4 regions of the Pseudoduganella sp. RAF19 genome follow, and region 1 is predicted to be linked to each of the others. Evidence: predicted binding sites of a transcription regulator. Region 1 holds the regulator's gene; each other region holds the start of a gene.

Region 1 (2,196 bases):
TTGACGTTTTTCTTTCTCGGTGAGGTTATCTACAGTCAGGATGACAGCAATATCAATCACTTGATCGAAATGGCGCTTAACCCGCTCCAGCTTGTTCTGCACGTACTCGCGAATCGCTGGGGTCACTTCGACATGATGTCCACTGATGGTGAGATTCATACACACTCCTAAAGATGATGTCGCTTACTAGTTCGTACACGCTGGTGGCGTGCAGCGGAACCGTGCACTACAAAGACTTGCGGAGGCTAACGGGAGGAATTTTCAGAGCTTCGCGATACTTGGCAACAGTACGTCGCGCAATCACCATGCCCTGTTCTCCCAGCATGTCCGCAATCTTACTGTCGGATAAAGGATTTTTAGGGTCTTCAGCTCCTGTCAATTGCACGATCAGCGCACGGATCGCAGTAGAGGAAGCTTCACCCCCGGCTTCGGTTGCGACGTGGCTGCCAAAAAAGTACTTCAACTCAAACATTCCATGCGGGGTGAGCATATATTTTTGAGTTGTTACCCGAGAAATAGTGCTCTCGTGTAGTCCCAGTGTATCAGCTATTTCACGCAACACAAGGGGTCTCATGGCAACTGCACCATGACTGAAAAAGTTCTTCTGCCTTTCAACGATCGCTTGTGCAACGCGCAAAATCGTATCGAAACGCTGGCGCATATTCTTGATCAGCCACTTGGCTTCCTGCAGCTGTGCGCTCATCTGGCTCTCGCCTTTGCCCTGCTTGAGCAGGCTGGCGTACAGCGCATTCACACGCAGGCGCGGCATCACATCATTGTTCAGCATGACGATCCAGCCGTTGCGCCCCTTCTTCACGATCACGTCAGGCACCACGTAGTCTGACACGTCTGACGCAAATTCAGCGCCCGGATGCGGATTGCACTGGCGGATCACGGCCTGCGCTTCACGCAGGTCTTCGTCGTCGCAGTCGAGGGCTTTTTTCAGCTTGTTGAATTCACGCTGGGCGAACCAGGCCAGGTGCTTCTCGACGATGCATAGCGCCATGCGGCGCGTTACCAGCGGGATGTTCGGCAAGCGCTTGATTTGCAGCGCCAGGCACTCGGACGCATTGCGCGCGCCCACGCCAATGGGATCGAAAGTCTGCAGCAGCGCCAGCGACGTACGCAATTCTTCCAGTTCGATTTCCAGCTCTTCCGGCAGACGCGCATGGATTTCTTCCAACGGCTCTTCCAGGTAGCCGTTTTCGTCCAGCGCATCGATGATGATTTCCATCAGCGCGCGGTCGCGCGGTTCCTGCACGGTCACGCGCATCTGCTCCAGCAAATGCTCGCGCAGCGTGCAGCCGCTGGCTTCCAGTTGCGGACGGCCGTCTTCATCATCGGGCGACTTGCTGCTGGAGGAATTGCTCCAGTCGTCAACAGCATCGCCCTCGCCGTTGCCTTCATAGCTCTCGCCGTCGGCCGCAGGTGCTTCCGCGCCCTCGCCGCCTTCGCTGGCAGCCTGGCCGTTTTCTTGCGGCGGCGCTTCGCCATTGCCGCTGCCCTGGCTGATGGCGCCGTCCGCCAGCAGGCGCACGGAATTGTCCAGTGGATCGTCCAGCCGCTCCAGTAATGGGTTATCACTGAGCAGCTGCTCCAACTCCTGGTGCAGCTCAAGCGTCGACAGCTGCAACAGGCGGATCGACTGTTGCAGTTGCGGCGTAAGCGCCAGGTGTTGCGAAGTTCGCAGTTGCAGTGATTGTTTCATGGGCCTTTCTTACATCCGGAAGTGTTCGCCGAGGTAGACGCGGCGCACGGATTCGTCAGCAATAATGTCGTCAGGGCGGCCGGAAGCCAGTACCGAACCCTGGTTGATGATGTAGGCGCGGTCGCAAATGCCGAGCGTCTCACGCACATTGTGGTCGGTAATTAAGACGCCGATGTTGCGCTCCTTCAGAAAACGCACAATCCGTTGGATTTCGATCACGGCAATCGGGTCCACGCCGGCAAAAGGTTCGTCCAGAAGAACGAAGCGTGGGTTAGTGGCAAGAGCCCGTGCAATCTCAACACGGCGGCGCTCACCACCGGACAGCGACAGCGCCTGATTCTCGCGCAGCTTCTCGATTTGCAGATCGGCCAGCAGCGCTTCCAGGCGCTCTTCGATCTGCTCCTTGGCCAGTGGCTTGCCGTTCACCTGCTGGATCTCCAGCACGGCACGGATATTCTCTTCCACGGTCAGCTTACGGAACACCGAAG
Region 2 (2,196 bases), 140 kb from region 1:
CTTCCGTGCCTCATTTGCAAAAACGCCCAGCAATGGCTGGGCGTTGCGTGGCCTGATCGAGGTCTATCGTCAGCGCGGCGACACTGCCGCGCTGGCCGCTGCCCGTAAGCGTTTCGAAACCACCTGGCTAGGCCGCAAGGACGGGCCCGACCTGGCCAGGTTATAGGGCTTATTTGCCGAAGCGGCGGCGCATGGTGTACACCATGCCCAGCAGGCCGAAGCCCATCAGCGGCAGGCTATCCGGCTCGGGCACGTCGCAAGCCGGCTGGCCCGGCGAGCCGCAGCTGATCACCGTACCGGCCCCGCCACCCAGCACCACAGCGCCGGGGAAAGTGCCGCCCGCATCATTGAAGATCGGGCCGGTGATCAGGGTTTGCAAACCACCGAAGTTGCCGGAGAACCAGGCGTGCCAGGGCGTAGCATTGCTGGCGTCGGCATTGGTCAGGCCCGGGAAGGCAGCGTTACCGGCTGCGGTCAGCGTCAGCTGGCTGGTGTCGGTTGACGGACCACCGTTATCGCCCTGCACAATCAGACCGGGCAGCAGGGAAGTCAGCCAGCCGTAGCCGATGGCAGAGTTGGCCTGCTCCTGCGTGAACAGGCCACCGCCTGCCGCCAGATAGCTGTTCAGCGCAGCACCCTGGGCATTGACCAGCGCCAGCTGGGCGTCGCTGATGCCGCCAATGATATTGCTTTCCACGGTCGGCATGTAGATGATGCCGGCATTGCCGATGTTGACCGCGCCCGTGCCATCGAAGAAGCCGCTGATATCGCTCAGCGAAGTCAGGTTGGCAAACGTCCAGGAGCCGGTCAGCGCGGAGTTCTGGGTGGACGAATCAAAGGCAGCGCCGGCCTGCGAGCCGTTGCAGCCCAGGCAGACGATGGAGTTCCTGCCGTTGCTGACCTGGCCTGCGATGTTCTCGAATGCCTTTTGCATGAACAGCCAGCCGGTCATATTGGTCGTGCCGGTGGCGAAACCGTGGTCATCAGCATCGGTACCGGCAATGATCACAGGGCCTGCGGTGGCGGCCGAAGCCGTCAGGCTCAGCAGCAAAATTCCCAGCAGCTTGGACAAATTTTTCATTGTTGAATTTCTTCCTTGGTTTGGTTTTGATCAGGACACCGGCCCCAAAGAGCAAATTCAATGCCAACGTTAAAATTTTTACATCATTTCTTTAATTATCAAAAGCTTATCGTTTACTTTTAAATAAGTACCTGCCCTCAACTGTCAAAATTTTCGACAAAAAAAAGCCTCCGGGCCTTGCGGCACCGGAGGGTGGGGAAAACCGCTGGGAGGAGCGGTATCTTGGATTGGGATCAAACGGGCGCATTGTAAGCAATAGAATGCCCTTCAATTCTCTCGAATTGTTGCAAGTCAGCAATTAAATGGAAGGCCGGGCCACCACGACGGGGCCCGGCTGGGTCGGAAAGGCGCTAATTACCGCCAAAAGTGAGTAAAACAGGCTTCACCGGCAAGCCGGCAAGGGCGCTGGCTTGCGGTATGTAGAGCACATCGCCGCGCACTTCACCGTCCATCCGCTGGTTCAGGCTGAGCTTGAGGCTGCGGTCCACGGCCACAAAACTGTCGGCAGTGGCGCCCACCACCCGGACTTTGTCCTGGTCACCGATCTGGGCGTACATGGCATGCCCGCGCGAGGTGAGGTACAGGACACGCCCATCGGACAGGTCGTACGCGCCCTGGTAGCTGTCGAAATTGGTGAGGACCATGCCGAGTGCATGATCTGGCAGGTCGATGCTCCACGGTGCCGGCACGCGGACGGTGCTGTCCCGGGATTCCGTTGACTGGGCGCCGGCCGCGAGCGGCAGCACGCACAGTAACGCAGTGAGGAGGGTCGCTTTCATGGTCTTCTCCCAGTGATGGAGGAGCAAAACCACTATACGCCGGCGCCTGAGCACCGGCGTATCGATAGCAAAATGCAATGGCGCCGCCGGCGGGCAGCGCCTTCACCGATCAGCTCAGCGGAACGGTGAGCGCCTTGCGGATGGTCACGCAGCGGGCGTCTTCCTGATGCGTCACAAGCAGTGCGCGGCGCGTACCGGCGGACAGCTCCTTATCCTGCTCGGCTGCCGCCGCCAGGCGTGCCACGCTGTCGGCCGTGCAGCTGGCCGGGATCATGCGCGTAGCGTAAGTGCGCATGAAGACCGGACCGGCAGCCTTGTCCAGCACGGGCAGCTGGG
Region 3 (2,196 bases), on a different contig from region 1:
GCAGCAGCCGGAGCAGCTGCGGTCGCGGCCGCGGCCGGCGCCTCAGCCGGCTTGGCATCCTGCGCCCAGGCAGGAACGGCGGCCGCCAGCACCAGCGACATCCCGGCCAGCCATTTTGTCATCGTTTTTTTCATTCCAGTTCCCCTTAAAGAGCGTCGTTGCCGGTTTCGCCGGTACGGATACGGATAACCTGTTCCAGATCGGTGACGAAGATCTTGCCGTCGCCGATCTTGCCGGTGCGCGCTGCGCCTTCGATCGCTTCGATCGCCTGCTCGACGATAGCGTCATCCACGGCCGCTTCGATCTTGGTTTTTGGCAGGAAGTCGACCACATATTCCGCGCCGCGATACAGCTCGGTGTGGCCCTTCTGGCGGCCGAAGCCTTTCACTTCGGTGACCGTAATACCTTGCACGTTGATGGCCGACAGCGCTTCACGCACTTCGTCCAGCTTGAACGGCTTGATAATGGCGGTAATCATTTTCATACTGGCCTCGCTTAGAAAGTCTTGGAAATCATCAGCACGGCAGCTGCCTTGCCCAGATCTTTGTTGTAGGGCCCGATGTAGGCCTTAGTATTGGTATCCACGTAGGCCAGGGACACGGTGGCAATGCCGAAGTCCTTGGTTACGCCCAGTTTCCAGTCGGTGTAGCTGACCGCGCTGTTGTGGTGGACCTTCTGATGGCCAACGTGCGCATTCACCGTCCAACCGTCATAGACGTCGTAATTGAACATGCCATCGATGTAGCCGCTGTTCTTCGAGTCAGCGAAACCGAACAGATTGCTGATCGAGTGCGAATACTTCAGGGCGAAGGGACCGTAGCCGATCTGGGCGTACAGTTCCTTCGTGGTCGGTGCGGGCGTCAGTCCGTGGTCGGGGTAGATATAGGCCAGGAAGCCAACGTCATAGGAAATATCCGGCATAATTTCGCCGCGTTTTCCGAAGTAAATATCCCATTCGACTTTGTCGTCGCCACCGGCGTCGTCGATCCACTTGATAGTGGACGCCCAGGTACCCACATACAGACCAGTCGGGTTGTTGACGTAGTCCGCGCCACCCTGCAGGGCTGGCTTCAGGCGGGTTTGCGAAATACCACGGTAGCGGTAATCGCTGGTTACGGCGGCGTTGAAGGAGATCTCATGATCCGGCTTTGCTTCCGGTGCTGCAGCGGCTTGTTCTTCCGCTTGGGCCAGGCCCGCCCCCATAGTTGCCATTGCCAGGGCAATGGCGGCTGCGAGAGTCAGGTTCTTGCTCAGGTGATTCATGGCGATTTCCTTTTGAGTGAATTTTTATTGCGGTTTAAAATTCAGGCTTAATCGGCAAGCTTTACCTGTCAGTAGCAGAATACGTGCCAGCGCATTGTGGGCGTGTTATAACTGCATAAGCCGATGCTATGACAAGCGGCCGCACCAAATAAAGCCGCAGTTGCACCAGCGTGGTGCGCACACATCACACACACGGGAAACCATATGGATATGAACAATTTTTTTAATGATCTTCAGGGCAAGATCAATCAGGCCATCGAAAATTCGCCCGCCAAGGACATCGAAAAGAACGTCAAGGCAATGATGACCCAGGGTTTCGCCAAACTGGATCTGGTGACCCGCGAAGAATTCGATATCCAGCGTCAGATGCTGGAAAAAACCCGCGCCAAGCTGGAGCTGGTCGAGCAGCGCCTGGCCGAACTGGAAGCCAAGCTGGCCGACGACAACAAATAAGCCCGCCTTTGTGACGCCTCAATTCCTTTGAGGCGAAAAGCTCTACGATTCCTCCACACAGGAGGGTCTATGAGCATCGCTGTCCTCAAGAGCCGGGCGCTGGCCGGAATGCAGGCGCTGGAAGTCTCAGTGGAAGTGCATCTGGCCAACGGCTTACCTGCGTTCCACATCGTCGGCCTCGCCGACACCGAGGTCAAAGAATCCCGTGACCGGGTGCGCGCAGCGATCCTCAACACGGGCTATGACATGCCCGCTCAACGCATCACGGTAAGCCTGGCTCCTGCCGACCTGCCGAAGGAATCCGGGCGCTTCGATTTGCCGATAGCACTCGGCATTCTGGCCGCCTCTGGTCAACTATCTGCCCAATCCCTCGACCGCTACGAGTTTGCAGGCGAACTTTCACTCACGGGTGAGCTGCGCCCTATCCGCGGCGCACTGGCCATGACCTACGCCATGCACAAGGATTCCGCGCGCAGCGGC
Region 4 (2,196 bases), on a different contig from region 1:
CTCGATGCGGCGGCCTTTCGGGTTCGCCACGTGCGGGATACGGATCGATGCGGAACGGTTACGCGCCGAGTAAGCCAGCTTCACCGGTGCTTCGAAGCCAGGAACCAGACGCTTGTAGGAGTTGGTGCCTGGGTTGGTGATCGCGTTCAGTGCCTTGGCGTGCTTGATGATGCCGCCGATGTAGTACAGGGCGAAGTCGGACAGGCCAGCATAGCCGTCGCCGGCGAACAGGTTCTTGCCGTCTTTCCAGATCGACTGGTGCACGTGCATGCCGGAACCGTTGTCGCCAACGATAGGCTTAGGCATGAAGGTAGCGGTCTTGCCGTAGCTGTGGGCCACGTTCCAGACCACGTATTTCAGGTTCTGGGTCCAGTCGGCGCGCTCAACCAGGGTCGAGAACTTGGTGCCGATTTCGTTCTGGCCGGCGCCAGCCACTTCGTGGTGGTGCACTTCGACCGGGATGCCCATGGATTCGAGGATCAGGCACATTTCGGAGCGCATGTCCTGGAAGGAGTCGACTGGAGGCACTGGGAAGTAGCCGCCCTTCACGGTTGGACGGTGGCCGGAGTTGCCGCCTTCGATGTCCTTGTCGGTCGACCAGGAAGCTTCGTCGGAGTCCACTTTCACCATGGCGCCGGACATGTCGATCTTCCACTTCACGGAGTCGAAGATGAAGAATTCTGGCTCCGGGCCGAAGTAGGCGGTATCGCCCAGGCCGGAGGACTTCAGGTAGGCTTCAGCGCGCTTGGCGATGGAGCGTGGATCGCGGTCATAGCCCTTGCCGTCGGATGGCTCGATCACGTCGCACTGCATGAACAGCGTGGTCTCTTCCATGAACGGATCGATATTGGCAGTGTTCGGGTCCGGCAGCAGGATCATGTCGGAGGCTTCAATGCCTTTCCAGCCAGCGATCGAAGAACCGTCGAAGGCGTGGCCCGACTCAAATTTGTCGATGTCGAAGTGGGAAACTGGCACGGTTACGTGCTGTTCCTTGCCACGGGTATCGGCGAAACGGAAGTCCACGAACTTGACTTCGTGATCTGCTACCATCTTCAGAACGTCTGCGGCGGTCATTGCCATTGCATATCTCCTAAGTGAATAAACTGCCGCGCGCTAGGCTGCGGCAAAAGCTGATGGTACATTAAGCAGAAATCGTGCCAAGCACTCCCCTGCGGTTGAGCCAAAGATGTGCGCACCACCGCGGTGCATTTGCGATATTTTGCACTTCTTTGGTGCGAAATTGGGCGATTAGCTGAAAACGCATCATTGCGGTGCATGCCATCATAAAGGAAAACTAACTATGAGTTCCACCTCTGACATCCTGGACCGGGCACGCGAACGATCGCCCGGCGGCTATGCTGGTGCCGTCACGCCACAGGAGGCTTTTGCCCTGATTCAGGGCGATTCCTCGGTCAAGCTGATCGATGTGCGCACCAATGCCGAGCGCGACTGGGTTGGCCGTGTGAATATTCCCGCCGGCCAGCATGGCGCGGTGCAGTGGAGTTTGTATCCGGGCGGAACGCCGAATCCGGAATTCCTGGCCCAGCTGGCGGCCCAGGCGGGCAAGAACGAGGTGCTGCTGTTCCTGTGCCGCTCCGGCGTGCGCTCGCGCCATTCGGCCAAACTGGCGACCGAAAATGGCTATGCCGAGTGCTACGACATTCTGGAAGGCTTTGAAGGGGACAAGGATGCGGAAGGCCACCGCAAGCAGGTAGGCGGCTGGTGCAAGGCCGGCTTGCCGTGGACCGGCGCCTGATTTAGAACCCAAGGCAGAAACCTGGTGGCAGGCACATCGTGCCTGCCACCTGTTTTACGCCCTTGGTTCTTACAGCGAGTACGTCAATCGTGCGTAGATGAAGCGGCCGGAACGGCCGAACGGCGAGTAGTTACCGAACGGTGCGTTACCCGTTGCATTCAGCACAGCCGGATACGCATCCGGATACTGGTCGAACAAGTTCTCCGCACCCACAGCAGCGCTGAGGTTCTTGGTGATCTTGTAGCGGCCTTCCAGATCCACCAGGGTCTTGGCGCCCAGGGTGAAGTCCAGCGCTGCGGTGGTGCCCGGTTGCAGCACCGAACCGTAGCGCGTGGCGCGCAGGGTTGCGCCCCACGGACCCAGCGACCAGTTGCCGCTTGCCGTGAACTTGGTCTTCGGCGTACCGCGCTCAAAGGTCAGCACGTTGATGCGGTCGAACA

The links. Region 1 encodes sigma-54, which starts transcription at its own class of promoters, with help from an activator protein. Its sites were predicted from a motif close to TGGCANGNAANCTGCTTT; they were not measured.
Region 2: a site for sigma-54 is predicted at 1,130-1,147, ahead of AB4Z19_RS18515 (PEP-CTERM sorting domain-containing protein). Genes of this name have one in related genera too.
Region 3: a site for sigma-54 is predicted at 1,335-1,352, ahead of AB4Z19_RS28130 (TorF family putative porin). Genes of this name have one in related genera too.
Region 4: a site for sigma-54 is predicted at 1,143-1,160, ahead of glnA (type I glutamate--ammonia ligase). Genes of this name have one in related genera too.

Annotation. Positions count from the first base shown of each region.
Region 1 is NZ_JBFREF010000006.1:219,565-221,760, reverse strand. It holds gene hpf (ribosome hibernation-promoting factor, HPF/YfiA family) at 1-159, opposite strand, end outside; gene AB4Z19_RS17860 (RNA polymerase factor sigma-54) at 227-1,708, opposite strand; gene lptB (LPS export ABC transporter ATP-binding protein) at 1,718-2,196, opposite strand, start outside.
Region 2 is NZ_JBFREF010000006.1:363,547-365,742, reverse strand. It holds gene AB4Z19_RS18520 (hypothetical protein) at 1-166, shown strand, start outside; gene AB4Z19_RS18515 (PEP-CTERM sorting domain-containing protein) at 170-1,081, opposite strand; gene AB4Z19_RS18510 (hypothetical protein) at 1,432-1,860, opposite strand; gene pepN (aminopeptidase N) at 1,970-2,196, opposite strand, start outside.
Region 3 is NZ_JBFREF010000013.1:108,095-110,290, reverse strand. It holds gene AB4Z19_RS28140 (ammonium transporter) at 1-134, opposite strand, end outside; gene AB4Z19_RS28135 (P-II family nitrogen regulator) at 146-484, opposite strand; gene AB4Z19_RS28130 (TorF family putative porin) at 496-1,263, opposite strand; gene AB4Z19_RS28125 (accessory factor UbiK family protein) at 1,468-1,716, shown strand; gene AB4Z19_RS28120 (YifB family Mg chelatase-like AAA ATPase) at 1,786-2,196, shown strand, end outside.
Region 4 is NZ_JBFREF010000005.1:344,178-346,373, reverse strand. It holds gene glnA (type I glutamate--ammonia ligase) at 1-1,080, opposite strand, end outside; gene AB4Z19_RS14860 (rhodanese-like domain-containing protein) at 1,301-1,756, shown strand; gene AB4Z19_RS14855 (TonB-dependent receptor plug domain-containing protein) at 1,826-2,196, opposite strand, start outside.